Regions from separate parts of the Streptomyces sp. NPDC051582 genome, predicted to be linked through region 1. Evidence: riboswitches for the same ligand, from Rfam matches in the RefSeq annotation. Region 1 holds a riboswitch; each other region holds the start of a gene.
What was found. Region 1 has a riboswitch for cobalamin ahead of AB0M92_RS06765 (energy-coupling factor ABC transporter permease). Riboswitches for the same ligand answer to the same signal wherever they lie in the genome.
Positions count from the first base shown of each region.

Region 2: another riboswitch for cobalamin. It lies ahead of metE (5-methyltetrahydropteroyltriglutamate--homocysteine S-methyltransferase); the one in region 1 lies ahead of AB0M92_RS06765 (energy-coupling factor ABC transporter permease).
Region 3: another riboswitch for cobalamin. It lies ahead of cobN (cobaltochelatase subunit CobN); the one in region 1 lies ahead of AB0M92_RS06765 (energy-coupling factor ABC transporter permease).

Region 1 covers NZ_JBFAZJ010000003.1:257,038-267,288, forward strand. Annotated here, with positions in the region: gene glyA (serine hydroxymethyltransferase) at 1-8, shown strand, start outside; gene AB0M92_RS06740 (L-serine ammonia-lyase) at 610-1,992, shown strand; gene AB0M92_RS06745 (hypothetical protein) at 2,244-2,549, shown strand; gene AB0M92_RS06750 (SsgA family sporulation/cell division regulator) at 2,781-3,188, shown strand; gene AB0M92_RS06755 (hypothetical protein) at 3,307-3,807, shown strand; gene AB0M92_RS06760 (flavodoxin family protein) at 3,825-4,538, opposite strand; cobalamin riboswitch at 4,652-4,847, shown strand; gene AB0M92_RS06765 (energy-coupling factor ABC transporter permease) at 4,876-5,568, shown strand; gene AB0M92_RS06770 (energy-coupling factor ABC transporter substrate-binding protein) at 5,574-5,918, shown strand; gene cbiQ (cobalt ECF transporter T component CbiQ) at 5,922-6,671, shown strand; gene AB0M92_RS06780 (ATP-binding cassette domain-containing protein) at 6,668-7,489, shown strand; gene AB0M92_RS06785 (hypothetical protein) at 7,507-7,656, shown strand; gene AB0M92_RS06790 (PadR family transcriptional regulator) at 7,666-8,202, shown strand; gene AB0M92_RS06795 (EF-hand domain-containing protein) at 8,267-8,479, opposite strand; gene AB0M92_RS06800 (hypothetical protein) at 8,591-9,781, opposite strand; gene AB0M92_RS06805 (polysaccharide deacetylase family protein) at 9,778-10,251, opposite strand, start outside.
Region 2 covers NZ_JBFAZJ010000006.1:183,607-193,857, reverse strand. Annotated here, with positions in the region: gene AB0M92_RS11170 (NAD(P)H-binding protein) at 7-747, shown strand; gene AB0M92_RS11165 (phospholipase) at 849-1,838, opposite strand; gene metE (5-methyltetrahydropteroyltriglutamate--homocysteine S-methyltransferase) at 2,069-4,393, opposite strand; cobalamin riboswitch at 4,560-4,786, opposite strand; gene AB0M92_RS11155 (hypothetical protein) at 4,862-5,656, opposite strand; gene AB0M92_RS11150 (SDR family NAD(P)-dependent oxidoreductase) at 5,870-6,802, opposite strand; gene AB0M92_RS11145 (MFS transporter) at 7,010-8,212, shown strand; gene AB0M92_RS11140 (AMP-binding protein) at 8,372-9,928, shown strand; gene AB0M92_RS11135 (DUF1772 domain-containing protein) at 10,025-10,251, opposite strand, start outside.
Region 3 covers NZ_JBFAZJ010000034.1:37,705-47,955, reverse strand. Annotated here, with positions in the region: gene AB0M92_RS32720 (precorrin-2 C(20)-methyltransferase) at 1-66, opposite strand, end outside; gene AB0M92_RS32715 (precorrin-8X methylmutase) at 63-710, opposite strand; gene cobG (precorrin-3B synthase) at 707-2,041, opposite strand; cobalamin riboswitch at 2,181-2,318, shown strand; gene cobN (cobaltochelatase subunit CobN) at 2,351-5,959, shown strand; gene AB0M92_RS32700 (germacradienol/geosmin synthase) at 6,203-8,434, shown strand; gene AB0M92_RS32695 (GNAT family N-acetyltransferase) at 8,512-9,744, opposite strand; gene AB0M92_RS32690 (YncE family protein) at 9,813-10,251, opposite strand, start outside.

The DNA of each region.
Region 1 (10,251 bases):
CGCTCTAGGCTCCACGGGTTCCAGGCGACGACGTGGAGGGGCCCGGCCCTGGTGGTGCACGGGGCCGGGCCCTTCTCATGACCGAAGGCCCCGGGCGGATGCGGTCCATCGCCCGGGCCCCGGTCGTCCCGGCCGCGGTGGTGATCCCGGACCCGACCGGGCCGGTCGCGGTGGGCGCCTTCCGCCGCACCGACCCGGACCCGCGCCGTCCCTTCCGGCTGCCGCACGCCTCGGTCCCGTCCCCGCCGACGCTCGCGTCCGCCGACTGCGCGGTCATCGCCCCGGCCCGGTGGATCGTCTTCCCTCCTCGGCGTCCAGGCCCGCTCCGCCGGGCTGCCAGGGTCCGCCCCGATCCTGGAGACGGCCCTCACGGCGGAGCCCGCCGCCGCCCCGGACGACCTCGCGGAGCGGGATCGTGACCTGATCCGCGCCTGACCGCAACCTTGCGCACCCGGTCCGGCAGACGAGCCGTTCACTTCACCGCGTTAAGCTCGTCTGTCGGACAAAATCCGAACAATCACCCCTCCCGAAGCTCCCGAACCACCCGAACCGCCGCACCGCCCCTCCTGCACCCTCCCACCCCACGAGCAGACAAGGGAGTCCGCCACCGTGGCCATCTCCGTCTTCGACCTCTTCTCCATCGGCATCGGCCCCTCCTCCTCCCACACGGTCGGCCCGATGCGCGCCGCCCGCATGTTCGTGAACCGGCTGAAGAAGGACGGCGTGCTCGCCCAGACCGCTGCGGTCCGGGCGGAGCTGTACGGGTCCCTCGGTGCGACCGGCCACGGCCACGGCACGCCCAAGGCGGTGCTGCTCGGCCTGGAGGGCCACTCCCCCCGCTCGGTGAACGTGGAGAGCGCCGACGACGAGGTGGAGCGCATCCGCAGGACGGGCCGCCTGCGCCTGCTCGGCACCGAGATAGGGAGCGCCCACGAGATCGTCTTCGACGAGCCGAGCCAGCTGATCCTGCACCGCCGCCGGTCCCTGCCGTACCACGCGAACGGCATGACGCTCTTCGCGTACGACGCAGCCGGCGCCCCGCTGCTGGAGAAGACGTACTACTCGGTCGGCGGCGGCTTCGTCGTGGACGAGGACGCGGTCGGCGAGGACCGGATCAAGCTCGACGACACGGTGCTGAAGTACCCCTTCCGCAGCGGCGACGAGATGCTGCGCATGGCCCGCGAGAGCGGTCTTTCGATCTCCGCGATGATGCTGGAGAACGAGAAGGCCTGGCGCACGGAGGAGGAGATCCGCGAGGGCCTGCTGGAGATCTGGCGGGTCATGCAGGCGTGCGTCGCGCGCGGCATGTCGCGCGAGGGCATCCTGCCGGGCGGCCTGAAGGTCCGCCGCCGGGCCGCGAACACCGCTCGCAAGCTCCGCTCCGAGGGCGACCCGCAGGCGCTGTCGATGGAGTGGATCACCCTCTACGCGATGGCCGTGAACGAGGAGAACGCGGCCGGCGGGCGGGTGGTCACCGCCCCGACGAACGGCGCCGCGGGCATCATCCCGGCGGTCCTGCACTACTACATGAACTTCGTGCCCGGCGCCGACGAGGAGGGCGTGGTCCGCTTCCTGCTGGCGGCCGGCGCGATCGGCCTGCTCTTCAAGGAGAACGCCTCGATCTCCGGCGCCGAGGTCGGCTGCCAGGGCGAGGTCGGCTCGGCCTGCTCGATGGCGGCGGGCGCCCTCGCCGAGGTCCTGGGCTGCACCCCGGAGCAGGTGGAGAACGCGGCCGAGATCGGCATGGAGCACAACCTGGGCCTCACCTGCGACCCGGTCGGCGGCCTCGTCCAGATCCCGTGCATCGAGCGCAACGGCATGGCGGCGGTCAAGGCCGTCACCGCGGCCAAGATGGCCATGCGCGGCGACGGCTCCCACAAGGTGTCCCTCGACAAGGTCATCAAGACCATGAAGGAGACCGGCGCCGACATGAAGGTCAAGTACAAGGAAACCGCCCGCGGCGGCCTGGCGGTCAACGTCATCGAGTGCTGATCCGCCGCACTTGACGCGGGAGGGGCCCGGCGCGGTGCGCCGGGCCCCTCCCGCGTTCCACAACTTGGTGAAGTCGCAGGCCAATTGAGGTTTGCACGGAGTTGATCACGCTTGAGGGCGAACCCTCCGCCGCGGGCTGGTCTCTCGAAGATCGCATGCGCCATGGTGATCACGTGACGTCGCGGCCACACCCCCGGCGGTCGGCCAACCGCCTTGGACCGCAGCCTTTTTGTGCACTGGAGGACTTCATCATGGCAAGCAACCGCAGCATCCGCGTCCTGGCGGCTGTCGCAGCGCTCCCCTGCGCCGCCCTGCTCTTCACGGGCACGGCCCAGGCCGACAACGGAGCCGGTGCGGGCGTCTCGTCCAACGCCGCCGTCGGCGAGATCCTCGGCAGCGGGGTCGCCGGCGCCAACCTCGGCAACTCCTCCACCACCCAGCAGGTCGCCACGGGCTCCGGGGCGTCCAACCAGAACAACGGCGCCCAGGCCAACGGCGCCGGCTTCACCGCCCTCGGGCAGTCCAACGGCTCCCTCGTCTTCCACCCCGTCCCGTAACGGTCCGGTGACGCGGCGGCCCGCCCTCCCCCCGGAGGGCGGGCCCCTTCGCGTTCCCGCCCCCCTTTCCGCGCCCTTCCCGGCCCCGAGCCCGCCCCTTTCCTGTGACAAATGAGGTCCAGCGGCCCCCGGGATGAGGACTTTCGGCCCGCGGGGGTAGCCGGGAGGTGGGTTAGCTTGCCCGAGAGGGCCGCCGGGCCCCCGGCCGGACACCACAGAGAGGCGCTGCGCATGGACGGAATCGAATACCGCGTCCTCCCGCTCCGGCTGGAGGCCTCCCCCGAGCCCCTGCCGGTGGACGGGGCCTTCACGTACCGCCGCGACCGGCCCTACGAGCTGGCGCTCGACTTCCGGGGCGCCGGGACGCACCTGGCGCGCTGGGTGTTCTCCCGGGACCTGCTGCTCGACGGGGAGACCTGTGTGACGGGCGAGGGGGACATCCAGGTGTGGCCGCGCTGGCAGGGCGCGGAACCGCGGGTCTTCCTCGCCTTCAGCAACGGCGCTCAGAGCTGCGTGGTGTCCGCACGGGCGAAGGACGTGCGGGCGCTGTGCCGGCAGCTGGTCGCCCTGGTGCCCCGGGGCGAGGAGCAGCGGCACTACGACCTCGACGCCGAGCTGAGCACCCTGCTGCCCCGGTAAGTTACCCGTTGGTGGGTTTTCTTCTGTTTTGAGCGGTTTTAGGTGCAACCATGAGCCTGCCGGGGAGTGTCTTCAGCAGTGACACCGGTCCCCGCCTCTGAAGAATCAGGGGGACGTCATGAACCACCTCCGCCGCCGGCAGCTCGTGGCCCTCGCCACGGGTGTGCTGCTCACCGCCGGGATCACCCTCGCCGCTCCGGCCTCGGCCGTGGTGCGGCCCACGCCGCTCGTCGTGAACGCCCGCTGGGGCGGGCACTGCACGTACGACCGCATCGTCATCGACCTGCGGGGATACGTTCCCGGGGCCACCGTCACCCGCGTCCCCCGGCTGGTCCACGACGGGTCCGGCGCGCCCGTCCCGCTGGCCGGGAAGTACTTCCTCCAGATCCGGCTGCATCCCGCCGCGGCCCACGACCGCGCGGGCGCCGGCACCTACCGCGGACCACGGTTGGTCGAGATCCACCTGCCGCAGCTGAAGGGCCTGGCCCTGACCGGCGATTTCGAGGGGTACGTGACCTTCGGCGCCGCGTTCGGCGCCAAGCCCTCCGTCAGCTCGTTCACGCTGCACGCGCCGGAACGCCTCGTGCTGGACGTCGCCCACCGCAACGTCTGCCGGTGACGGTCACGGTCACGGTCCTACCGGTGCTCGGGGTTCGGGAAGTCGAAGCGGCAGCCGGCGTCCCACTCCGAGCGCTGGTTGCCGTGCGCCGGAACGCCGCCCGCGCGCTTGAGCAGGGCGGCCAGGTGCATGAGGTTCCATGACATGAAGGTCGTGTTGCGGTTGGTGAAGTCGTTCTCGGGGCCGCCCGAGCCGGGGTCGAGGTACGAGGGCCCGGGCCCGGCCTCACCGATCCAGCCCGCGTCGGCCTGGGGCGGGATCGCGTAGCCGAGGTGCTGGAGGCTGTAGAGGATGTTCATGGCGCAGTGCTTGACGCCGTCCTCGTTGCCGGTGACGAGCGCGCCGCCGACGCGGCCGTAGAAGGCGTACTGACCGTGCTCGTTCAGGATCGAGGAGCAGGCGTAGAGCCGCTCGATGACCTGCTTCATGACGGAGCTGTTGTCACCGAGCCAGATCGGGCCGCACAGCACGAGGATGTCGGCGTCCATGATCTGGCTGTACAGGACGGGCCACTGGTCGGCTTCCCAGCCGTGCTCGGTCATGTCCGGCCAGACACCGGTGGCGATGTCGTGGTCGACGGCCCGGATGAGCGAGGTCCGCGCACCGGCCGCCTCCATGACGGCGCGGCTGCGGGCGATCAGCCCCTCGGTGTTGCTGGTTTCCGGCGAGCGCTTGAGGGTGCAGTTGACGTAGACGGCGGTCAGGTCTGAGTAGTCGTAGTCGTCGGCCACCCCGCCAGCCTGCGGGCCGCCTGCGGGGGCCGCCAGCGGGCCGCACCCGTTCGGGCACGGGGCGTGCGGACACGGGACGTTCGGACCGGATTGGTGCAGGTCCGTCCGTCCGACTAGGGTCAACGGGCCTTGGTGTACGGGAAACCGGTGGAAGACCGGTGCGGCCCTCGCCACTGTGAACGGGAAGTCCGGCTCCACTCTTTCGGGAAGCCACTGGGCGGCGCGGGAAGTTCCGCACCGCCCGGGAAGGCGGGGCCAGGGCATCAGCACCCGTGAGCCAGGAGACCGGCCGGGGCGCGTTGTCCATCCACGAGGTGCTGGAGAGGTCTCCCCACTCATGCATATAGCCGAGGGCTTCCTGCCCCCTTTGCACGCGGTCGCCTGGGGCGCCGCGTCCGCTCCGTTCGTCGTCCACGGTGTCCGCGCCCTCACCCGTGAGGTGAAGGCGAACCCGGAGAGCACGCTGCTGCTCGGGGCGTCGGGAGCATTCACTTTCGTCCTGTCCGCCCTGAAGATCCCGTCGGTGACGGGCAGCTGTTCGCACCCCACCGGGACCGGGCTCGGGGCGATCCTGTTCCGGCCGCCGATCATGGCGGTGCTCGGCACGATCACCCTGCTCTTCCAGGCGCTGCTGCTGGCACACGGCGGGCTGACCACCCTCGGCGCGAACGTGTTCTCGATGGCGATCGCCGGGCCGTGGGCGGGGTACGGGGTGTACCTGCTGCTGAAGCGCTTCGACGTGCCGCTGATGGTGACCGTCTTCTTCGGCGCGTTCTTCGCCGACCTGGTCACGTACTGCGTGACGTCCGTGCAGCTGGCGCTGGCCTTCCCGGACCCGGGCACCGGGTTCGCGGGCGCGCTCGTGAAGTTCGGCGGCATCTTCGCGGTGACCCAGATCCCGCTCGCGGTGAGCGAGGGGCTGCTGACCGTGCTCGTGATGCGGCTGCTGATGCAGTCGAGCAAGTCGGACCTGGTCCGGCTGGGCGTCGCGAAGCTCACCGGCCGCAGCGAGCAGAAGGCGGCCGCGTGATGGGCATGAGCCGGAATTCCAAGATCAACGGCCTGCTGCTGCTCCTGGTGGCGGCGCTGGCCGTACTGCCGATCGCGCTGGGCATGGGAGAGGGCAAGGAGGAGCCGTTCGCGGGCGCCGACGCGCAGGCGGAAACGGCGATCACCGAGCTCAAGCCGGACTACGAGCCGTGGTTCTCGCCGCTGTACGAACCCCCCTCCGGGGAGGTGGAGTCGGCCCTGTTCGCCCTCCAGGCGGCCCTGGGCGCGGGCGTGCTCGCCTACTACTTCGGCGTCCGCAAGGGCCGCCGTCAGGCCGCCGCGGCCGGTGCTGCCGCGGCCGCGCCGGACACCACCGCCTCGGAGTCGTAGACGGTGCTGCCGATCGACGTGGCGGCGCACGGCAGCCGGTGGCGGCGCCGGCATCCGCTGGAGAAGGCCCTGCTGGGGCTCGGGCTGACGGTCACCGCCGTGTGCCTGCCGCCCTGGCCCGGCGGCCCGCTGGTCGCCGCCGCCACGCTCGCCGTGCTGCTCGGCCCGGCCGGTGTGGCCGGGCGGCAGCTGTGGCGGGCCTTCCGGATACCGCTGGGCTTCTGCTTCACCGGCGCGCTGCCGCTGCTGGTCGCCGTCGGCGGCCCGGCCGGGTTCGTCTCGCTCGCGCCCGACGGCCCCCGGCACGCCGCCGAGCTGCTGCTGCGGACCTCGGCGGCCTCCCTGGGCGTGCTGCTGTTCGCCTTCACCACGCCCGTCTCGGACGTCCTGCCCCGGCTGGTCCGGGCCGGGGTCCCGGCGCCGGTGGTGGACGTGGCCCTCGTCATGTACCGCATCGGCTTCCTGCTGCTGGACTCGCTGACCCAGGTCCGGCGCGCCCAGGCGGCCAGGCTGGGCCAGTCCGGGCGGGCGGCGGTGTGGCGTTCGCTGGCCGGGCTCGCCGCGACCTCCTTCGTACGGGCCTTCGACCGCGCGGCGCGGCTCCAGGACGGCCTGGCCGGGCGCGGCTACGACGGCGCGCTGCGGGTCCTCGTACCCGAGGCGGCCCTGTCCTGGCGGTTCCTGGCGGCTTCGGGGTCCCTGCTGGCTGCCCTGATCACCCTGACCCTCACCCTGAAGGGGCTCTACCTGTGAACCCGTTGGTGGAACTGGCCGGCGCCGGCTACGCGTACGAGGACGGCCCGGCGGTCCTTTCCGGCGTGGACTTCGCCATCGCCGAGGGCCGGGCGCTGGTCCTGCTGGGCCGCAACGGCAGCGGCAAGACCACGCTGATGCGGCTGCTGAGCGGGGGCCTGCGGCCCGGACCGGGCTCGCTGCGCCTCGACGGGACGGCTGTCTCGTACGACCGGGCGGGGCTGACCCGCCTGCGCACGGCGGTGCAGCTGGTGGTCCAGGACCCGGACGACCAGCTGTTCGCGGCCTCGGTGGAGCAGGACGTGTCGTTCGGCCCGATGAACCTGGGTCTGGCTGCGGAGGAGGTGCGTGCCCGGGTGGACTCGGCGCTCGCCGCGCTGGACATCACGGCGCTGCGGGACCGCCCGACGCACCTGCTCTCGTACGGGCAGCGCAAGCGCGCCGCCATCGCGGGGGCGGTGGCGATGGCTCCGCGGGTGCTGATCCTGGACGAGCCGACGGCGGGCCTGGACCCGGACGGGCAGGAGCGCCTGCTCGACGTCCTGGCGGGCCTGCGCGCGGCCGGCACCACGGTGGTGATGGCCACGCACGACGTGGACCTGGCGGTCCGCTGGGCCGACGACGCGGCGGTCCTGACCCCCTCGGGCATCCGCACCGGCCCGGCGCAGACCCTGCTGTCGGACCCGGCTCTCCTGGCCGCGGCGGGTCTGCGCCAGGCCTGGTCCCCGGCGGTGACGTCCCTGCTGCGCGCCCACGCCCTCCTGGGCCCGCGGGCCCCGGGCCCGAAAACCCCTGAAGCCCTGGCCGCCTGGCAGTAGGGTCCGTCCCCCTGCGGATGTCCGAGGCGACGAGCGAACCCATGTCCCCGCGGTGGGACGGCGACGACCGCGCCTTCTCGCTGACCGGGCATCCCCGGCTGATCGACGTCACCACGGGGGGTGTCCTGGCGGAGCGGACCGGGGTCCTCGACCTCCCGCGTCCCTAGGATGGCCGCATGTCGCTGCCTCACGCCATCCTCACCGCCCTGATGGAGAAGCCCTCGTCGGGGCTGGAGCTGACTCGGCGGTTCGACAAGTCGATCGGGTACTTCTGGTCCGCGACGCACCAGCAGATCTACCGCGAGCTCGGCCGGCTGGAGGAGGCCGGGCTGATCCGGGAACTGCCCAGCGAGGTGCCGGTGCGCGGGCAGAAGAAGCAGTACGAGGTGCTGGCCGCCGGCAGCGCGGAGCTCGCGCGGTGGGTCGGCGAGAGCCAGGACCCGAAGGCCATCCGGGATCCGCTGCTGCTGAGGATCCGGGCGGCGGCCGTCGTCGGCCCGAACGGGCTGGCCGCGGAGCTGCGGCGCCATCTGGATCTGCACCGCCGGCAGCTGGCGGTCTACGAGGCCATCGAGGAGAAGGACTTCCCGCCGGGGCGGGACTCCGACGAGGACCGGCTGCGCCGGCTCGTCCTGCACGGCGGCGTCGGCCTGGAGACGTTCTGGCTGCGCTGGCTGGAGGAGGCCCTGGCCGAGGTCGAGGACATGGCCTGACCCGGGAACGCGGCGAAGCCCCCGACCGCCCGGCAGGGGCGGTCGGGGGCTTCGCGAAGCCTGCTTACTTGTTCAGGGCGTCCCAGAACTCGTCGAAGCTCATACGGCCGTCGCCGTTCGCGTCCTTGGCGGCGATCACGGCGTCCGCGACGGCGCCGGTGACGAACGCGTCACCCATCGCCTTCATGGCCGCGCTGTACTCGTCCGCCGTGACGAAGCCGTCACCGTCCGCGTCGAACTTGCCGAACGTCGCCCGCGCGCTCTCGATGTCAGCCACTGGGATCCACCCCTTCTCGGTGCTTGTTGACCGGCCAAGGGTAGCGGCAGTCCCGCCCTGCTCCGTCCGGGGGGCGTCCGGCCCGTACCGGGCCGCTCCCGCGGAGCGGGTCTAGCGGAAGATCCCCGTGTGGCCGAGCGAGTAGCGGCCCGGCTGGGGGTAGACGGCCAGGCCGTGCGGGCCGCCGCCCACCCGGATCTTGGCGAGCTGCTCGCCGGTCGTGGTGTCGATCGCGTACACCTCCGAGTTGTAGCGGCCCGACAGCCACAGCACCTTGCCGTCGGCGGAGACGCCGCCCATGTCGGGGCTGCCGCCGTCCGGCAGCTCCCACTTCTTCGTGAGCTTGTTCTGCTTGAAGTCGAAGACGGAGATGCTGCCCTCGCCCCGGTTGGAGACGTACATCTCGCGTGAGTCGCGGCTCACGTAGAGGCCGTGGGTGCCCTTCCCGGTGGGCAGCAGTTTGGGGACGTCGAACTTGTCCCCGCTGAGCACCCACATCCCGTCCGCCATCATGTCGGCGACGTAGAAGGTCTTCCCGTCCGGGGAGATCTTCACGTCCTGCGGCATCGCGCCCTCGAACGGCAGCTTCTGCTGGCCCACGACCTCCATCTTCTCGGTGTCGACCTTGAGGAGCTCGCCGGAGAACTCGCAGCTCACGATGAAGTAGCGGCCGTCCGCGGAGAAGTCGGCGTGGTTGACCCCGAAGCAGGTCACCGGGACCGTCTTCACCCGGTTCATCGTGTGCGGGTCGCGGAAGACCAGCTCGCGGTCCATGGAGGCCATCACGACCGCGTACTTGCCGTTCGGCGTGAAGTACAGGTTGTACGGGTCGTGCACCTCCACGGGCTCTCCCGCCTCGCCGGTGGCCGGGTTGATCGGGGTGAGCGTGTGTCCGCGGTTGTTGTTGACCCACAGGGTCTTCATGTCCCAGGACGGCACGACGTGCTGGGGCTGGATCCCGACCGGGATGGTGTCGATGACCTTGTAGGTCTTCGGGTCGATGACGGACACCGTGTTGGAGGTGGTGTTCGGCACGTAGACGCGCGAGGGGAAGTCCTTGACCAGCGGGGAGAGGTTGTTCGGCCGGTCGGCCGCGTAGACGTCGTTCGGGTCGAGGAGCGGCGGCATGCCGGCCAGGCCGGGCGGTACGGCGGGGACGGCCTTGACGGGCTGCCGGGCGGGTGCCGCGGAGCCGAGCGCCTCGGCGGGCTTCTTGTCGGCCGCTCCGCAGCCGGCCAGGGCGGCGAGGACCAGACCGGCCAGCAGCACGGTGGCCTTCCGGGGAAGGCGGGTGGTCGTCATGAGGTCAGCAGCTCCGTGGTGGTCACCGCGCGCAGCTTGCGGCGCGCGAGTTCTTCGAGGAGGGGCGGCATCGCGTCGACCGTGTCCGCGTAGCCGAAGTGCAGGCTCACCACCGATCCTTCGTGGATCGTCCCGGTGACGGTGCGGATGACGGCCGCGGCACCGGGCGAGGTGAAGTCGAGGGAGTCCACGTCGTACGAGAGGACGTGCGGGTAGCCCGCCCGCCGGGCCAGCTCCTTGACGAGGGGGGTGGCGTACTGGGTCTGGGAGGGCCGGAACCAGGTGCCGATGGAGCCGGTGAGCCGCTTGAGCCGCTGGGCGCAGCCGGTGATCTCCGCGTAGGCCTCCGCCTCGGGCATGTCGTTGATCGCGAGGTGGCGCTGGGTGTGGTTGCCGAGTTCGTGGCCGCCGTCGAGGATCCGGCGGGCCATGTCCGGGTGGGCGTCGAGCCAGCTGCCGATCGCCAGTAC
Region 2 (10,251 bases), on a different contig from region 1:
AAAGCCATGAAGACCACGGTCATCGGCGGCACCGGACTCATCGGTTCCCAGCTCGTCTCCACGCTCCGCGCGGCCGGACACGAGGTGGTCCCCGCATCCCTGTCGAGCGGTGTCGACCTGCTCACCGGAGAGGGGCTGGACGCGGCGCTCGCCGGCGCGGACACCGTCGTCAACGTGTCGAACTCGCCCACCTTCGACGAGGCGTCCCTGGAGTTCTTCCGCACCACGACGGACAACCTGCTGGCGGCGGGGGAGCGGGCGGGCGTCGGCCACCAGGTGATCCTTTCCATCGTCGGCGTCGACCAGGTGCCGCAGCTGGACTACTACCGGGCGAAGACCCTCCAGGAGGAACTCCTCAAGCAGGGGCCCACCCCGTACTCGATCGTCCGCGCCACCCAGTTCTTCGAGTTCATGGACGCGGTGCTGTCCTGGACCGCGGACGAGCACACCGTCCGGCTGCCCTCCACCCCCGTCCAGCCGATGGCCGCGGCCGACGTCGTAGCCGCCCTGGCCGAGGCCGCCACCGGCGCACCGCTGGGCGCCACCGCCGACGTCGCGGGCCCCGACGTCTTCGCCCTCGACGAACTCGGCCGCCTCACGCTGTCGGCCCGGCAGGACCCCCGTACGGTCGTCACCGACGAGCGGGCGGGCCTGTTCGCGGCCGTCGAGGGCGATGTCCTGATCGGCGGCCCCGGCGCGCGCCTGGCTCCCACTTCCTACAAGGACTGGCTCGGCGCGAAGCGCTGAGCCCGCCGCGGCCGCGCGGGCGTCACCGCGCAGGGCCGTTCGGGGGCCGCGTCCCCCGTCCGGCCCCGGTCGGGGTGGCCGGCCGGAGCGCAGCGGCTGCCCTACCTGAACAACCGGTCACCGGGGGTGGCCATGCGATGGGTGGCCCCGTGGCGGTTCACCCAGTCGCGGACGAGGCCGATGGCGTTGGCGCACTGCCAGCCGTCGTCGTACTCGCGCACTCCCGTGAAGGCCCCGTAGCCCGCGATGATGCCGTCCACGCGGCCGTCGCCCAGCAGTTTGTCGACGTACCACGGATCGTTGTACGTGGTCGTCCAGGACAGGGTGGCCGCGAGCTGTCCGGCGTCACGGTCGCCGGCGCCCTTCTTCAGTTCCGCGCACGTGTTGTAGGTGGGTTCCGTGCAGTTGCCGAACCCCTTGGTGATGTCGCTGTCGCCGTAGTCCATCACCCGGCGGCCGGCCGGGAATCCGGAACCGGACCGGTTGAAGGCACCCCGGACCTGATCGCGGGTTCCGGTCGTCGTGATCCCCTCCAGGCTGCCGAGGCGGCCTTCCAGGCTCTTCCAGCCCCGGCCGCCGACGTCCGGGGTGCTGCCGCCGTGGTACTCGTAGAACCCGTAGAGCACCTGGATCCCGGCGGCGGTCAGCCGCTGCGCCTTGTCGCGCAGTCCCGCGACGCTGCATCCGCGGTTCTCCTGCTCCCCGCAGTAGTTCGGGTCCTTGATGTCCAGCCAGACCAGCGCCAGTCGGCGTCCCGCGTTGGCGTGGGAGACGATCCGGTCGATCATGCTGTCGAAGCTGGGGCCCAGCCGGTTGTCACCGGCTGAGGAGCAGTCGTGATAGGCCCGCCATTCGTTCGGGTTCCACCAGGCGCACACGTCTATCTCGATGCCGTTCGCGCCGTGTCCCAGTGCGGCGTCCACGCCGCCCAGGGTGTCGACGCGGTGCGCGATGGCGTAGATCGGGCGACGTTGATCGGCGGCTGCCGCCGGGGTCGCGGTGACGGCGCCGGCGCCGATGGTGGCGCACAGGGCCGCGAGCAACGTCACGAGCACGCGTAAGCGGGCGGCTCGCCCGAGATGAATGGTCAAGGAAGGCTCCGTCACGTCCGGTTCCGAAGTGCGCGATTGATCACGCCCCCACCATGCTGGCATGCGGTACATGCATGATGAACGGGATTTGGTTGACGGTGGCCTCAATGGCGGGAAACCGCTGCCTATGCCGGGCGGACGGGAGGCCGCCGGACTTCTCCCACCGCTGACGCCGTTCCCCGAGCGGCTCCTCCCCCCTTTCCGGAGTGAGGAGCCGCTCGCCGGTCGGGTCAGGAACCGTCGGTCGTGAGGTCCGCGCGCACCTCACGCGCGGCCGCGACGAGGTTCTCCAGCGAGGCGCGGGTCTCGGGCCACCCGCGGGTCTTCAGGCCGCAGTCGGGGTTGACCCAGAGCCGTTCGGCGGGGATCGCCCGCAGTGCCTTCCGGAGCAGCTCGGCCACCTCCCCGGTGCCGGGAACGCGCGGGGAGTGGATGTCCCAGACGCCGGGTCCGGCCTCGCGCGGGTAGCCGTGCCCGGCCAGTTCGCCCGCGACCTGCATGTGGGAGCGGGCGGCCTCCAGGCTGATGACGTCGGCGTCGAGGTCGTCGATGGCCTGGACGACGTCTCCGAACTCCGCGTAGCACATGTGCGTGTGGACCTGGGTGTCCGGCCGGACACCGCTGGTGCTGAGCCGGAAGGACTCGGTGGCCCAGGCGAGGTACTCCGCGTGATCGGCAGCCCGCAGCGGCAGCGTCTCACGCAGGGCCGGCTCATCGACCTGGATCACCGAAGTGCCTGCCGACTCAAGGTCGTTGACCTCATCGCGCAGCGCGAGCGCCACCTGTCGCGCCGTCTCGCCGAGCGGCAGGTCGTCGCGTACGAAGGACCAGGCGAGCATGGTGACCGGGCCGGTCAGCATTCCCTTGACCGGCCTGGACGTCAGCGACTGGGCGTACGAGGTCCACCGGACGGTCATCGGCTCCGGACGGGAGACGTCCCCGGCCAGGACCGGGGGCCGGACGTAGCGGGTGCCGTACGACTGGACCCAGCCGTGCCGGGTCGCGAGGTAGCCCGTGAGCCGCTCGGCGAAGTACTGCACCATGTCGTTGCGTTCGGGCTCGCCGTGCACCAGGACGTCGATGCCGGTCTTCTCCTGGAAGGAGAGCACCTCGCGGATCTCGTCCTTGATCCGCTCCTCGTAGCCCGCGGTGTCGATGCGGCCGGCCCGCAGGTCGGCGCGGGCGGTGCGCAGCTCGTTCGTCTGGGGGAAGGAGCCGATGGTCGTCGTCGGCAGCAACGGCAGCCGCAGGAGGGCGCGCTGGGCCGCGGTGCGCTGCGGGTAGGACTGCGAACGCCGCCCGTCGGCATCGGTGATCGCGGCGGTACGGGCGCGCACGGCGGGGTCGTGGGTGATCGGGGAGGAGGCCCGGGAGGCCAGGTCGGCCCGGTTCGCCGCCAGTTGGGCGGCGATGGAGTCGGTGCCCCGGGCGAGTCCGCGGGCGAGCGTGGCGATTTCGGTGGTCTTCTGGCGGGCGAAGGCGAGCCAGCGCCGGATCTGCGGATCGATGTCCCGCTCGGCGTTCGCGTCGAGCGGGACGTGCAGGAGGGAGCAGGACGCGGCGACGTCCACCTGATCGGCGAGGCCCAGCAGGGTGCCGAGGGTCGTCAGGGACTTCTGGTGGTCGTTGATCCAGACGTTGCGGCCGTCGACCACGCCGGCGACCAGGCGCTTGCCGGGCAGTCCGCCGACGGCGGCGAGATCGGAGAGGTTCGCGGCGCCGCCGTCCGTGAAATCGAGGGCGAGGCCTTCGACCGGTGCCGCGGCCAGCACCGGGAGGGCGTCGCCGAGCCGGTCGAAATAGGAGGCGACGAGCAGCTTGGGCCGGTCGGTCGGTGCGCCGAGCTCGCGGTAGGCGCGTGCGGTGGCGTTCAGGTCGGCGGGGGTGCGGTCCTGGACCAGGGCCGGCTCGTCCAGCTGGACCCACTCGGCGCCGGCGGCGCGCAGCTCGGCCAGGACCTGGGCGTAGACGGGAAGGAGCCGGTCGAGCAGGGTGATCGGCTGGAAGTCGGCGGCCACGCCGGGCGCGGGCTTGGCCAGCAGCAGGTACGTGACGGGGCCGACGAGGACCGGGCGGGCGGTGTGCCCGAGCGCGAGGGCCTCCGTCAGCTCGGCCACCTGCCGGGTGGCATCGGCGGTGAACACGGTGTCCGGACCGAGCTCGGGGACCAGGTAGTGGTAGTTGGTGTCGAACCACTTGGTCATTTCGAGCGGGGCGGCGTCCTGGGTGCCGCGGGCCATCGCGAAGTAGCCGTCCAGCCGGTCGGCCCCGAAGGCCGCGCGGTGCCGCTCGGGTACGGCGCCGACCATGACGCTGGTGTCCAGGACGTGGTCGTAGTACGAGAAGTCACCGGTCGGAACCTCGGTGATGCCGTCGTCGGCCAGCTGCCGCCAGTTCGAACGGCGGAGTCCGGCGGCGGTCCGGTGGAGGGCGTCGGCGGTGACGAGCCCCTTCCAGTAGCCCTCGATCGCCTTCTTCAGTTCGCGGTTTCGACCCTGGCGGGGGTAGCCGTACACGGTGGCTCGTGCTGCGGCGGCTGCGGGCTCGGCTGTCACGGAACTCTCCTTCGCGAGATGTGTCCTGAACACCCCGGAGACGGGACGCGGACGCGAAGGAACGACAAATCGAGCGGGCCACCGGGACGGAGAACACCGCCACGCGTGCCGCTCGATATGTTCGCCGACCCGCCCACGAGGTCACCGGGATTTCCGCACGGGAATCGTCCGCGTACGGGCAACGGGCAGGTCTTCGGACTCGCGGGCACACCCGCCGGTCTCCCGGCGGGCACCTACTGGCCATCGCTTCCCAGGACCGATGTCCGGTCCCAGTGCGTATGACGGCGGTCGTTCCCGCTCACCGCTGCGGGGCAGTCCCGGATTCCCACCGGGTTCCCTCTTACGACGCATCCCGTCTGGAGGACGGGGCGAACCAGCTGCACCGGTCACCCTAGGACGCGAAATCGCCCAGCGGCGAGCCGCGTCCACCATTCGGACGAAGAAGTGAGACGCCGTGACCGGGGCGGCTCAGCCGACGCGGCCCGCGCGGCCCCTGACCTCTTGCGGGTCGCGAATCATGAGGGGCAGGGTGCCTTCATCGGCGAGCTGGGTGCCGATGTCGATGATCGACTGGTTCGAGCTGTGGAGCAGGAACCCCTGCTTGCCCCACGCGAAGACTTCCGGTGAGTGGACGTGGACCTGATAGGGAACCGGGACGAGGCCGCGGCGGAGGAGATCGCTGTTGAGGGCCTCCTGCCCCTCGCTCGCCGCGAACTGACTCGTACGGACCCAGCCGATCGGCCGGTCACCGGGGCCTGGCGCCGGCGCCGCCAGACTCAGCGCGTCCATCTGGTCCCGGATGGAGGGGAAGTGGCGGAGCGTCACCAGCTCCGGCAGGGCGGAGTCGAGACGGGTGCGGAGCTTGTCGAAGTGGTCGTCTCCGAACAGGAACACGATCGACCGGCCCTTCTGCCCGGGAGGCAGCCGGTTCAAGTGGTCGACGAGCTGCGCGATCACGGTGTCGTCGCGTTTGGAGTCGGCGGAGGAGAGGCCCGGGGTGGTCTCCACCACCATGTTGGGTGCCGGCGGAATGGGGCTGAGGTCCCGTTCGACGACGAGGGTGACCTTGGGGTGTGAGGACAGCTGCCGGATGATCTCGTCGCGCCGGGAACTGTCGTACCTCGTGTTGTGGTGGGTCTCCGACACGAAGACCACGAGCCGCTCGCCGACGGGTGCGCCGTGCAGGGCGAGCGCGCTCACGTCCTTGATGTCGACGTCGATGATCCAGTTGGTGGGGTGGTCGATCTTCTGATGGATGGGCATACCCCTGCGCTCCTGTTCCTCGGATCCGTGGCGCCGTCCGTGACGCGCGGGAGCGGGTGGTGCCGTCCCCCCCCGTGCGCGCCGCCATCACTTTCCTCCGGCCCGCACCGCCCGACAAGTACGTGCGCAGGAGCGGCGGTTGCGCGAGGGGGGCGTGCGTTCACGCAACGATCGGTGGGGCGAGGGGCCTCTCTCGTTCACCGCGGCGGGTGCTCAGGTGAGGACATCGGCGCCGATCAGCTCACGGCTGGCGTCCCACAGCCGTGCCGCGACGGAGGGGTCGGCCAAGTGGTTCCACACCGGTTCGCGTCGGGGCTCGCCGCGCAGGCCGAAGACGCGCGGTCCCCACAGCTGGCCCCCGCTCACACCCGGGTCGAGCACCGCCCGGACCGCGGGCCATGCGCCCGCGTCCTTGCCCTGGACGAGGAGGGCCGCGGGTGCCGCGCCGAGCCGTGCCCCGGCGCTTCGCACATGGACCGGGGGCCGCGACGGGGTGAGGGAGTCCAGCGCGCCGCCGGGATGGGCCACCACGCCGGCGACCGTGCTGCCGGCAGCACGCAGGCGGCGGTCGAGTTCGACGCCGAAGTACATCTGCGCCAACTTGGAGCGCCCGTAGGCGCGTTTGGGCTGGTAGTCCTTCCGGGACTGAAGGTCGTCCAGGTCGAGCCGCTCCGACTTCGCCGCGAAGCTGCCCATGGTCACGACACGGGCCGCCGGGGCGGCCGCCAGCAGTGGCATCAGCCACCGGGTCAAGGCGAAGTGCCCGAGGTGGTTCGTGCCGAACATCAGCTCGTGGCCGTCCGCGGTCTCCCTGCGCGGCGGGTCGTCAAGCGCGACGCCGGCGTTGTGGACCACCGCGTCAAGGCGTTCCACCTCCAGTGACTGCGCCGACGTTCCGAGCGACGAGAGGTCGGCGAGGTCCAGCCGTACGGCCCGCACCCGGGCGCCGGGGACACGTGCACGGATCGAGGCCGTGGCGACCTCGGCCTTGGCGGGGCTCCGGCTGCCGAGCACGACGTCGGCTCCGGTGGCCGACAACTGCTCCGCGACGAAGTACCCGATGCCGGCGTTGCCGCCGGTGACCAGGAAGACCCGGCCTTCGGCGCGCGGCAGTCGGCGGACGTTCCAGGGCGGGGTGGAGGACATGGTGACGGTGCTCCCTTGTCGTGGAGGGTGGTGCGGGCCGTTCCCCTGGGGGGGACTCGGCACCCACGGTTCCAGCGGCCGCCGACACATCGCCTACATGTCACCGACGGCTCCGGCGGACCTCCGACATACCCGCCGGCCAAGGGCCGGGCGGCCCCCGGCCGGACCGGTCGGGGTACCGAGGTCACCCCTCAACCGCAGCGCACCATCGCCGCCTCGAACTTCGTCTACACCGTCGGCAGCGGTCTCTATCTGACCGCGGGAGTGCTCTACTTCACCCAGGCCGTCCACCTGCCCGCGCCCCAGGTGGGTCTCGGACTCGGGATCGCCGGTGTCCTCTCGCTCGCGGTGGGGATCGCGGTGGGCCACTTGGCGGACCGGCGCGGGGCGCGCGGGGTGTACGCCGCCACCCTCGTCGTGCAGGCCCTGGCGACGGCCGGATTCGTGCTGGCCGACAGCTTCTGGCCGTTCGTCGTCGCGGTGTGCGCGGCCACCGGGGCGAAGGGGGCGGGGCTGGCGGCGCGCAGCCCGATCATCCGCCACTACGGCGGGGACAGGCCGCAGGAGTTCCGCGCCTACCTGCGGGCGGTGACCAACATCGGCATCTCCCTCGGCGCCGTGCTGGCGGGGTGGGTCGTACAGGTCGGCAGTCACAGTGCCTACCGGCTCATGGTCGTCGGGAACGCGGCCGCCTTCGCGGCCTCCGCCCTGATCGTGCTCCGCCTGCGACCGGTCGAGCCCGAGCCGGCTGCGGGCGGCCCGCGCTGGATCGCCCTGCGGGACCGGCCCTACCTCGCACTCACCGTTCTGGACGGCATCATGGCCATCCAGTTCAAGGTGCTGACCGTTGCCGTCCCCCTCTGGCTCATCGCGGCCACCGAGGCCCCGCACTGGCTGATCTCGGGGACCATGCTGCTGAACACCGTGGTCGTGGTCACGTGCCAGATGAGGGCCGGCCGCAGCATCGACACACCCACGGCCGGTGCCCTCGCGTACCGCCGTTCCGGGTTCGCCTTCCTCTTGGCCTGTGTACTGATCTCGCTGACCCAGGACATCCCCGGCTGGGCCGCGGCGGCCCTCCTGCTGGCCGGGGTCGCCGTGCACACGATCGGTGAACTCTGGCATGCGGCGGCGGGGTTCGAGATCTCCTTCGCCCTCGCGCCCAAGCGGGCCACCGGGCAGTACCTCGGTGTGTTCGGGCTCGGTGCCGGACTGGCCGAGGCCGCCGGGCCGGCCCTGATCATCTTCCTGGGCATCGCGTGGGGCCGCCCCGGCTGGTACGTCATGGGCGCCCTGTTCGCCCTCACCGGCCTGGCCACTCCCCTCGTCGTCCGATGGGCGGGGCGCCACCGCCCCGCCGAACAGCCGCAGTCCGGGGGCGGGAAGGCGCGGTCCGCCGCCACGGCCTGAGCTGCTGGGGCGGCACGTGCGGGAGATGGGCGCCCCCGCCGGTCCGGTCGCGAGGGGAGGCTGCGGGTGTCTGGCCGGATATCGGCGCCCGGGTTGGGGTTGTGGATCACCGGCGGTTAGCCTCGCGCTAGTTGCTCAGGTCAACCAATGGGGAGCGGTATGGACGACACGGCCGAACACTTCCGCAGCCACGTGGAGGAGATTCTTGACGCCCTGGGACAAGAACCCGACCGCGAAGCCCTGGTGCACCGGGGCCGACGCGTCAGCGCGGGTGAATTACGGGGCCTCGTCCACGGCATGGCCCGCGCGCTGCGCTCCCAGGGGGTGAGGCGCGGCCAGACGGTCACCCTCCTCTCCGGCAACCTTCCCGAGACGATCGCGGCCCGCTACGCAGCAGGGCTGCTCGGCTGCGCCGTGAACCACCTCTACGCGGGCCTCTCGGTCGACGTGCACGCCGACATCCTCCGGGACGTCGAGACCCGGGCGCTGATAGTCGACCCCGCCCACCACGAGCGCGCCGCCGACCTGGCCCGGCGGGTGCCGCTGGACCGCGTGCTGGTCCTCGGCGGCGCAAGGGGAGCCGCAGGGGGCGGGGGCGCCGGCCCGGACCTGGTGAAGCTCGCCGCCGAGGAGTCCGCCGAGGTGTTGCCCGGCTCGGCGCAGCCGCAGGACGTCTGCATCATCCGTCACACGGGCGGGACCACCGGCCACCCCAAGGCCATTTGCACGACCTTCGAGCAGTGGGTGTCGGTCGGATCGGACTGGTCCGAGGGCGGGTCGGTCAGGGCCCTGGTGTGCACGACCCTCGCGCACGCGGCGGGCCTCGTGGCGGACACCACGCTGCACCGCGGCGGAACCGTCGTCCTGCTGGACGAGTTCGAGGCGGGCGCCGTGCTCGCCGCCATCGAGCGCGAGCGCATCTCCCACATGTTCCTGTTGCCGCCGCTCCTGTACCAGTTGATGGACCACCCCGAGATCGACCGCACCGACACCTCCAGCCTGCGCATGCTCACGTACGGGGGCTGCGCCTCGTCACCGACCCGCCTCGCGGCGGCGATCCGTCGCTTCGGACCCGTGCTGAACCAGTTCTACGGACAGAACGAAGCCGGGGGGATCAGCATCCTCTCGCCCGAGGACCACGATCCGCGCCGCCCGGAGCGCTTGCGAACCGCGGGAAAGGTCATGGAAGGCGTCGAGGTCGCCGTCCGGGATGCCGAGGGGCGCCACCTGCCCGCCGGCGAGCGCGGCGAGATCTGCGTACGTTCCCCACAGGTGATGAAGGGCTACTGGAAGCAGCCCGAGCTCACCGCGGAGGTGCTGCGGGACGGCTGGCTGCACACCGGTGACATCGGGTTCGTCGACTCGGACGGCTACGTCACGATCGTGGACCGGCTGAAGGACATGATCGTGGTGGTGGGAGGGCACGTGTACACGGCGGAACTGGAGGACGTCCTGAACTCCCATCCGCAGGTCCGGCAGAGCGCGGTCCTCGGGGTCCCCGACGCCAACCTCATGGAGCGGGTCCACGCGGCCGTCGTCCGCACGCCGGCCGGCGACGTCGGTGAAGGGGAGCTGCGCGCCATGGTCCGGGAAAGGAAGGGCGCGATGTACGAGCCCGCGGGCATCACCTTCCTCGACGCGCTTCCCCTGACGGACGCGGGCAAGCCGGACAAGAAGCTGCTCCGCAGTCGGGCGCTCGATCGCCAGGGCGGGTGACCTGCGGGACTTCGGTCCTCCCATGGCGATGGCCACGTCCCCCCAGGGGCGTGGCCATCAGGTGGATCCCGGCGGGAGCCCTGCCGACGGAGGCGCTCAGAGGAGAGCGGTGACCAGCAGGGTGAAGGCCGCGATGATGACGGCGACGCGGACGTGGTGGAGGCGGTCCCAGCGCTGCATCTGCTCCCGCCAGTCGGCCGGGGCGCCGTCGGCGGTCCACGTCTTGGCCCGGTTGTTGATCGGAACGAGCAGCAGGATCGACATGATCACGCTGAGGATCAGCAGCCCGGCGGCGGTGACGACGAGGCCGGCGCCGTGGTCGT
Region 3 (10,251 bases), on a different contig from region 1:
GCCCGGGCCGAGCCCGACGCCGTACAGCTTCCCGGGGCGTGCCGCGTCGCCGGCTGCGCTGCTCATTCTTCCTCGCTCGCGATCGCGTTGACGGCGGCGGCGGCGATGGCGCTGCCGCCGCGCCGGCCGCGCACGATCAGGTGGTCGAGTCCGCTCGCGTGGGCGGCGAGCGCGTCCTTGGACTCGGCGGCGCCGATGAAGCCGACCGGGACGCCGATGACGGCGGCGGGGCGCGGGGCGCCCTCCTCGATCATCTCCAGCAGCCGGAACAGCGCGGTCGGCGCGTTGCCGACGGCGATCACGGAGCCCTCCAGCAGGCCGCGGTCACGCCAGACTTCGAGCGCGGCGGCGCTGCGCGTGGTCCCCGTCTTGGCGGCGAGGGCGGGCACGGCGGGGTCGGAGAGGGTGCAGATCACCTCGTTGCCGGCGGGCAGCCGCTTGCGGGTGACCCCGCTGGCGACCATCTGGACGTCGCAGAGGATCGGCGCGCCGGCGTGCAGCGCGGCCCGTGCGCGGAGCACGACCTCCGGGGTGTAGCCGAGGTCCTGGGGCAGGTCGGTCATTCCGCAGGCGTGAATCATGCGCACCGCGACCTGGGCGACGGAGGCGGGCAGCCCGGAGAGGTCCGCCTCGGCGCGGATCGTCGCAAAGGACTGGCGGTAGATGGCCGCGCCGTCCTTCTCGTACTCGAACACTGTGTACTCGCTCATTTCTTCGCTGCGTCGTGGGAGGTGGTGCGGCGTACGGCCGCGAGGGCCGCGGGAAGTTCGGAGGCCGGGAGGGCCCGGCGCGGTGCGTGTCCGGCCGCGGACAGGTCGTACCCTTCGGCGGTGGCGACCAGGTCCGCCCAGGCGGTGCCGCGGGGGTGCCCGCACCGGCGTTCGCAGCCGGACCAGTGCACGGGCAGCGGGCGGGTCCCCTGCGGGTGCGGTCGTCCCTGCGCCACGACGGCGCGCGCGTCGGCGCGTACGTCCGCACGGGACTTCGCACAACCGGGCCGCCCCGTACAGGCGGTGACGGACCGCCAGGGGTCGTCGGGGCCGGTCACGAGCCCGGCTTCGGTGAGGGCGGCGAGCGCGTCCTCGGCGGCTCCGGCGGCCAGGCCGGGGATGACGATCCCGCGCCAGGGGGTGAGGCGGACGCGGCCGGTGAGCCCGGCCAGTTCGCGCCACTGCGCGGTGGTCAGGCGGCCCAGCGGTGCGAACACGCTGAGCGCGGCGGCCCCGTCGGGCCCCTCGACCACGCCCGGTTCGGGGGCCGGTCCGCGCAGGGGGGCCGGGGCGTCCCGCACGGCGGAGGCCGGGATCCCGGCGGCGGCCAGCCGGACGGCCAACTCATCGGCAGACAGAGCCTGTTCGGCGGGCAGCTCCGACACCCGCCAGGCCCGGGTGCCCGCTTCCCGCACCGCGTCGAGGAAGTACTCGGCGGCCACGAGCGCGGACCGCGCCGCGTCGGCGGAACCCACCAGCAGCGCGTCCGCCGGGTCGGCGGTCCACAGCAGCGCCCGGTCCCCGCCCCCGCCTCGGACGGCGGTCAGGTTCACATCGCCGTCGAGCGAGGTCACGTCGCCGCGGCCGTCGTCGAGGGCGAACAGGAAGCGCCCCGACAGGCCGGCCGCCGGCGCGCTCGCGCACAGCAGCCGGTCCAGCTCCGCGACCCAGGGGGCCACGTCGGGCAGGGCGCGCCGGTCCAGGCCGGTCAGCGGCGAGGCGACGATGTTGCGGACCCGCTCGTGGGTGGGGGCGGGCAGCAGTCCGGCGCGCACGAGCACGGCCTGCAGTTCGCCGCCGCAGCTCGCGCCGAGCCCCCGCAATTGCGCGTTGCCGCGCGAGGTGAGGTCGATGTGCCCGTCACCGAGCCGGTCCGCCGCGTCGGCCAGCAGCAGGGCCGCGGCCGCGTCGAGCATCCCGCCGGGTATCCGGATCCGGGCCAGGTACCCGTCGTCCGCCGCGTGCAGCCTCAGCGCACCGGGGCAGGCGTCACCGCGGTCACGTATGACCGGTTCGTCCCGCACTGCGGCGGAAGGGGGCTGGGGCGGCATGGCGGCGAGCATACCCACGATTCCCCGAACTCGACCTGTGTCCGTCACCACCCGCCCCCTGCGCCCCATGCTCCGCCCGACCTGCCCCGATCCGCTCCCCGTGCGCGGACCACCCCCACTCCCGGCCAGGGAGAACGCCACCTAAGATGACCACCGGCGGAGCCACGTGGCCCGCTGGGAGGAAGCCCGGTGCGAATCCGGCGCGGTCCCGCCACTGTGAACCCGCGGAGCGATCCGCCGGGTGAGTCAGGAACTCCCGCTGTCCACACTGCCCGGGGCGCGGAAACCCCGAGGAAGGCATGCCGCCGCATGATCCTGCTGCTGTCGACGTCCGACACCGATCTGCTCAGCGCCCGCGCCGCGGACGGCCCCGTGCCGTACCGGTTCGCGAACCCCTCCCGCCTTCCCCTCGACGACCTCCCCGCCCTGCTCGACGGCGTCGACCTGGTCGTCGTACGCCTCCTCGGCGGCCTGCGCGCCTGGCAGGAAGGCCTCGACCTGCTGCTGGCGCCGGCGCAGACCCGCCCGGTGGTCGTCCTCACCGGCGAACAGGCCCCGGACGCCCAGCTGATGGAGGCCTCCACGGTCCCGATCGGCATCGCGGCCGAGGCGCACGGCTACCTCGCGCACGGCGGCCCCGCCAACCTGGACCAGCTGGCCCGCTTCCTCTCCGACACCGTGCTGCTGACCGGCCACGGCTTCGAGCCGCCCGCCGCCGCGCCCACCTGGGGCCCGCTGGAGCGCACGCCGGTGCGCCCGTACGGCCCGCGCATCGCGGTGCTGTACTACCGAGCCCATCAGATGAGCGGCAACACGGCCTTCGTGCACGCGCTGTGCGACGCGATCGTGGAGAGCGGCGGCACGCCCGTACCGCTGTACGTGTCCTCCCTGCGCGCGCCCGAGCCGGAGCTGATCGCCGAACTGGAGTCGGCGGACGCGATCGTGACCACGGTGCTCGCGGCCGGCGGCACCAAGCCCGCCACCGCCTCGGCCGGCGGCGACGACGAGTCCTGGGACGCGGGCGCGCTCGCCGGGCTCGGCGTGCCGATCCTCCAGGCCCTGTGCCTGACCGGCTCGCGCAGTACCTGGGAGGAGAACGACGAGGGCCTCTCCCCGCTCGACGCCGCGACGCAGGTCGCCGTCCCCGAGTTCGACGGCCGCCTGATCACCGTCCCGTTCTCCTTCAAGGAGCTCGACGAGGACGGGCTGCCGGCGTACGTGGCCGACCCCGAGCGCGCCGCCCGCGTCGCCGGGATCGCCGTCCGGCACGCCCGGCTGCGGCACATCGAGCGCCGCGACAAGAAGGTCGCGCTCGTCCTGTCCGCGTACCCCACCAAGCACTCCCGCATCGGCAACGCGGTCGGCCTCGACACCCCGGCCAGCGCCGTGGAGCTGCTGCGCACGCTCATCGCGGGCGGCTACGACTTCGGTCCCGTCGAGGACATCCCGGGCCTGGTCTCCGGCGACGGCGACGAGCTGATCCGTGCCCTGATCGAGGCCGGCGGCCACGACCAGGACTGGCTGACCGAGGAGCAGCTGGCCCGCAACCCGGTCCGGATCCCGGCCGCCGACTACAAGCGGTGGTTCGCCGAGCTCCCGGCCGAGCTGCGCGAAAGCGTGGAGCGGCACTGGGGCGAGGCCCCGGGCAACATGTTCGTGGACCGCTCCGCGAACCCTGAGGGCGACATCGTCCTCGCCGCGCTGCGCCGCGGGAACCTGCTCATCCTGATCCAGCCGCCGCGCGGCTTCGGCGAGAACCCGATCGCGATCTACCACGACCCCGATCTGCCGCCCTCGCACCACTACCTGGCCGCGTACCGCTGGATCCAGGCGGGCGCGCAGGACGGCGGCTTCGGCGCCGACGCGATGATCCACCTGGGCAAGCACGGCAACCTGGAGTGGCTGCCGGGCAAGAACGCCGGCCTGTCGGCGGCGTGCGCGCCCGACGCCGCGCTGGGCGACCTGCCGCTGATCTACCCCTTCCTGGTCAACGACCCGGGCGAGGGCACCCAGGCCAAGCGCCGGGTGCACGCCACCCTGGTCGACCACCTCGTGCCGCCGATGGCGCGCGCGGAGTCGTACGGGGACATCGCGCGCCTGGAGCAGCACCTCGACGAGTACGCGCAGATCTCCGCGATGGACCCGGCGAAGCTGCCGGCGATCCGCGCGCAGATCTGGACGCTGATCCAGGCCGCGAAGCTGGACCACGACCTGGGGCTGGACGAGCGCCCGGACGACGACGGCTTCGACGACTTCCTGCTGCACGTCGACGGCTGGCTGTGCGAGGTCAAGGACGCCCAGATCCGCGACGGACTGCACGTCCTGGGCGGTGCGCCGACCGGCGAGGCCCGGGTCAACCTGGTCCTCGCGATCCTGCGCGCCCGCCAGATCTGGGGCGGTACGACGGCCCTGCCCGGCCTGCGCGAGGCGCTCGGCCTGGACGAGTCCGCCGCCACCCGTACCACCGCCGACGAGGCGGAGGAGGCGGCCCGCGCGCTGGTGCAGGCGATGGAGGACGCGAACTGGGCGCCGGAGGCGGTGGCTTCGGTCGCGGCCGGTTACTCGGGCGACGTGGCGGCCGTACTGGACTTCGCGGCCCGGGAGGTCGTTCCGCGCCTGGCGGGCACGACGGACGAGATCACGCACGTGGTGGCGGCCCTCGACGGCCGTTTCGTCCCGGCGGGCCCCTCGGGTTCCCCCCTGCGCGGCCTGGTGAACGTCCTTCCCACGGGCCGGAACTTCTACTCGGTCGACCCGAAGGCCGTTCCCTCCCGCCTCGCGTGGGAGACGGGCCAGGCCCTGGCCGACTCCCTGCTCACCCGCTACCGCACGGACAACGGCGAATGGCCGGCCTCCGTCGGCCTGTCCCTGTGGGGCACCAGCGCGATGCGCACCTCCGGCGACGACGTCGCCGAGGCGCTCGCCCTGCTCGGCGTCCGCCCGGTCTGGGACGAGGCCTCGCGCCGCGTCACGGGCCTGGAGCCGATCCCGCTCGATGAGCTGGGCCGTCCCCGCATCGACGTGACCCTGCGCATCTCGGGCTTCTTCCGGGACGCGTTCCCGCACGTCATCGGCCTGCTGGACGACGCGGTACGGCTGGCGGCGGGGCTGGACGAACCCGCCACGGACAACTTCATCCGGGCCCACGCCCAGGCGGACCTGGCCGTCCACGGTGACGAACGCCGCGCGACGACCCGCATCTTCGGCTCGCGCCCGGGCACGTACGGCGCCGGCATCCTCCAGCTGATCGACTCCCGCGACTGGCGTACCGACGCCGACCTCGCGGAGGTCTACACGGTCTGGGGCGGCTACGCGTACGGCCGCGGACTGGAGGGCCGGGCGGCGCGCGAGGAGATGGAGAGCGCGTACAAGCGGATCACGGTGGCCGCGAAGAACACGGACACCCGCGAGCACGACATCGCCGACTCGGACGACTACTTCCAGTACCACGGCGGCATGGTGGCCACGGTCCGCGCGCTGCGGGGCACGGCCCCGGAGGCGTACATCGGCGACTCCACGCGCCCGGAGACGGTCAAGACCCGCACGCTCGTGGAGGAGACCTCCCGCGTCTTCCGCGCCCGCGTGGTGAACCCCAAGTGGATCGAGGCGATGCGCCGCCACGGCTACAAGGGTGCCTTCGAGCTGGCGGCGACGGTCGACTACCTCTTCGGCTACGACGCCACGACGGGCGTGGTGGCCGACTGGATGTACGACAAGCTGACGGAGACGTACGTCCTGGACCCGACCAACCGCGCCTTCCTGGAGGAGGCCAACCCCTGGGCCCTGCACGGCATCGCGGAACGCCTCCTGGAGGCCGAGTCCCGCGGCATGTGGGAGAAGCCGGACCCCCAGATCCTGGAATCCCTGCGCCAGGTCTACCTGGACACGGAAGGCAACCTGGAAGCCGACTCGGAGTAGACCGCTCCGAGCGCCCCGCTCTCTGGAAGCCGTCCTCCTCGCCCCCGCCGTGGGCGAGGGGGACGGCTTTCGCCGTGTGCGTATCCCCCACGCGCCACGCGCGTCCCGGAACGGCTCACGTGTCACCTGAAGCGGTGAACTCTTCCTTGTCCCGGCAGCGGATCGGGCAAGGCCCTGCTGATCTCGTGCGGGGGCCGCAGGCAAGGGAGCCCCCGCGCCCTCGGACGAAAGGTCCAGCCCGCCGTGACACAGCCGTTTCGACTGCCGGATTTCTATGTGCCGTATCCGGCGCGCCTGAACCCCCGTCTGGAGGCCGCGCGAGCGCACACCAAGCGCTGGGCCCGCGGCTTCGGGATGCTGGAGGGGTCGGGCGTGTGGGACGAGCGGGACCTCGACTCGCACGACTACGCGCTGCTGTGCTCGTACACCCACCCCGACTGCGGCGGCGACGCGCTGGACCTGGTCACCGACTGGTACGTGTGGGTCTTCTTCTTCGACGACCACTTCCTGGAGGTCTACAAGCGCACCCAGGACCGCGCGGGCGCCAAGAAGTACCTCGACGGGCTGGCCGCCTTCATGCCGATGGACCTCGCCGACGGGTTCCCCGAGCCGGCGAACCCGGTCGAGGCGGGCCTCAAGGACCTGTGGTCGCGGACCGTGCCCGCGATGTCGATGGACTGGAGGGAACGGTTCTCCGAATCGACCAGGAACCTCCTCAACGAGTCGATGTGGGAGCTGCACAACATCAACATCGGCCGGGTGGCCAACCCTCTCGAATACATCGAGATGCGCCGCAAGGTCGGCGGCGCCCCCTGGTCCGCCGGGCTGATCGAGTACGTGTCCGCCGAGGTCCCGGCCCGGGTCGCGCACGCGCGTCCGCTCGAAGTGCTCCGTGACGCCTTCTCCGACGCGGTGCACATCCGCAACGACATCTTCTCCTACCAGCGCGAGGTGGAGCAGGAGGGCGAACTCTCCAACGCCGTCCTGGTCCTGGAGACCTTCCTGGACTGCACCACCCAGGAGGCCGCCGACCTCTCGAACGACCTGCTGACCTCAAGGCTCCAGCAGTTCGAGCACACGGCGCTCGCCGAGGTCCCCGCGCTCGCCGTCCGGCACGGCCTCGACCCGGTCGAGACGGCATCCGTACTCGCGTACGCGAAGGGGCTCCAGGACTGGCAGTCCGGCGGCCACGAATGGCACATGGTCTCCAGCCGCTACATGAACAAGGAGGCCAAGGGCGGCGCGGCCGCCCCGCTCACCCTGCCCTTCCTGCCCACCGGACCGGGCACCGCCGCCCTCGACCTGCGCTCGCTGTTCACCCCGCGCGCCATGGAGCTGCGCCGGCGCAGCTTCACACACGTGCCGTTCCAGAAGGTGGGGCCTTCGCTGCTGCCCGACTTCTCGCTGCCCTTCCCCCTCACCCTCAGCCCGCACCTGGACCTGGCCCGCCGCGAACTGGTGCTCTGGTCCCGGGAGATGGGCCTGCTGGAGCCGCAGCCCGGCGATCCCGGCTCCGACATCTGGGACGAGGACAAGCTGGTCGGCATGGACTTCGCCCTGTGCTCGGCGGGCATCGACCCCGACGCCACCGCCGAGGCACTGTGCCTGAGCGCGCAGTGGCTCACCTGGGGCACGTACGCGGACGACTACTACCCCAAGGTGTTCGCCGGCTCGAAGTCCCCGGGAGCCGCCCGGGTGGCGACCGACCGGCTGATCTCGATGATCCCGGTGGACCCGGCCGAGGCCCCGGAGCCCGTCACCGCGATGGAGCGCAGCCTGAAGGACCTGTGGGCGCGGACGGTCGCCGGGATGAGCCGCGCCGTGCGTGCGGAGTTCCGCGGGCACGTCATCGGCATGCTGGACAGCTGGGTCTGGGAGATCGGCAACGCGGTCGTGAACCGGATTCCGGACCCGGTGGACTACGCCGAGATGCGCCGCTTCACGTTCGGCTCGTACATGACGATGTTCCTCGCCAAACTCGGCCACGAGGGCGACGGCGTGCCGCCCGAGGTCCACCGGGACGGGGTGATGCGCTCGCTGGAGAGCGCGGCGGCGGACGTCGGGTGCATCACCAACGACCTCTTCTCGTACCAGAAGGAGATCGAGGTGGAGGGCGAGGTGCACAACCACGTCCTGGTCACCCAGAACTTCTTCGACATCGACTATCCGCGGGCGTTCGCCGTCGTCGCCGACCTGATGGTGCAGCGCACCAAGGAGTTCGAGCACATCCGCGACCACCAACTGCCGCTGCTGTACGAGGACTACGGGCTCGACGCGAAGGCACGGGCCTCGCTCGACGCGTACGTGCGGGAGCTGGAGGACTGGATGGCCGCGGTCCTCAACTGGCACCGGAGCGTACGTCGGTACCGGGACGAGGACCTGCACCCGAAGACCGGCGGCCGCAGCCCGGGGGCACCGCTCGGCCGGAGCTCCTCGTTCGGCATGGCGGCCGCCCGGATCTCGCTGCCCGGCTGATCCCGCCCGGCCCGGCGGCGGGGACGGTCCGCCCGCCCCCGCCCCCGCCCCCGCCGCCGGGCCGCGGCCCGTACGCCTCAGAACTCGTCCGCCGTGTGCGGCAGCAGGGGGGTGTGCAGGGCCGCGTCCAGGGCCGCCGCCGCGCCGGGCGTCCGCTCCGCCACCAGTCCGGCGGCGACCAGCTCGACGGCCCGTGTCCCGCCCAGGTAGCAGGCCGCGAGGTCCCGTACGTCGAACTCCAGGTCGGCGGGGGCGGCGGCGTCCTCGTACGCGGCCCCGCCCGGCCCCGCCTTCAGCCGGCGGCGCCCCGCGTTCGCCGGCAGCCGTGCGTCGGCCACCTCCAGCACCACCTCCACCGGCGCGGCCCAGGACCGCCGGGTCAGCGCCGCCCCCACGTCGACCAGCCGCAGCCACAGCGCCGGGAACTGGGCGGTGACCTTGACCTGGTCCCGGTCGGCGGCGAACCGCAGCAGCGGGTCGTCCAGGGGCCGGCCCCACGCGGAGACCCTGCCGGTGAGGTCGAGGCCCGCCAGGCACTCCCACAGGGCGGCGGCCACCGCCGGGGTGTCCGCTTCCAGTTCGTCGACGCGGACCAGGCCGGGGCTGCGGGCCGGGCCGCCGTCGGCCTCGTGCTTCGTGCGGTAGAGCACGTATCCCGCGATCGGCTCGCCCGGATCGCCGAGGGCGATGATCCGGGGCGGGCTCAACTCCTCGTCCTCCTCGTCCTGTTCGCACAGCCAGGACTCGTTCCAGCGCTCCGCGTCGCGGGTCGGACGGCCGGCCCGTCCGGCGCGGGCCGCCTCGTGGCGGGGCCCGATCACGGCGAGCGCGTCCTGCGGGTCGACCAGCCGCAGCGGGCGCGGGTCCGGTGCGATGCGCAGGGCCAGCGGCCGGGTCGAGTCGATCTCGATGGTCGCGCCCTGGGTGGCCGAACCGTAGCCGAAACGGCCGTAGATGGCGGATTCGGAGGCCCACAGTGCGGCGATCGGGCTGCCCGCGGCCGCCGTGCGCCGCAGCTGCTCGTCCATCAGCGCGGTGAGCACGCCGCGGCGGCGGTGGGTGGGGGCGACGCTGACGAAGGTGAGCCCGGGGCAGGGCAGGTCCGCCCCGGGCACCGAGAGCCGGAAGTCGTGCGCGGCCATGAACCCGACCAGCGCGTCCCCGTCGTACGCGCCGAGGCGCGCGCAGGTGCGCAGGAGGGCGTGGTGGCGTTCGCGGCCCTCCTCTTCGGGGCGGTCGTGGAAGACCAGGTACGCGAGCTCCAGAGCGCGGTCGATGTCGGCTTCGGGTACCTCACGGATGTCCACCATGATCGGGAGACTAATCGGTCATCGCGGACCGGTCACCCCATAAGGGCCGGGGTGGCCGGCGGGCGCCGCTACCGCGGGCCCGTCCAGCCCGTGGGGACGTGACCGATCCGGACGCGCTGGGGGTGGTCTCCGACCGGGACGGACACCCGCTTGGCGCCGGTCGCGAAGTCGATGGCGGTGACCTGGTCCGCGCCGCTCTCGGAGATCACGCAGGCCGTGCCGTCCCCGTCGACGGTGGCCCAGTACGGCTTGTTCGCGGGCACCAGCGGCCCTTCGGTGAGCGAGGCGCGGTCCACCACGGTGGCGTAGTCGTCCATGGTGCCCGCGACGCAGAGCTTGGTCCCGTCCGGGCTCATCGACATGCCGTGGTGGCGGGAGTCGTTGACCCAGGTGGTGCGGTCGGCGTTGGTGGCGGGGTGGCGGGGGAGCTCCTTGATCCGGGTGATCCGGTCGGTGGCCACGTCGTATTCCACGACCCCGTTGAAGAAGGACACCTGGAAGTAGAGC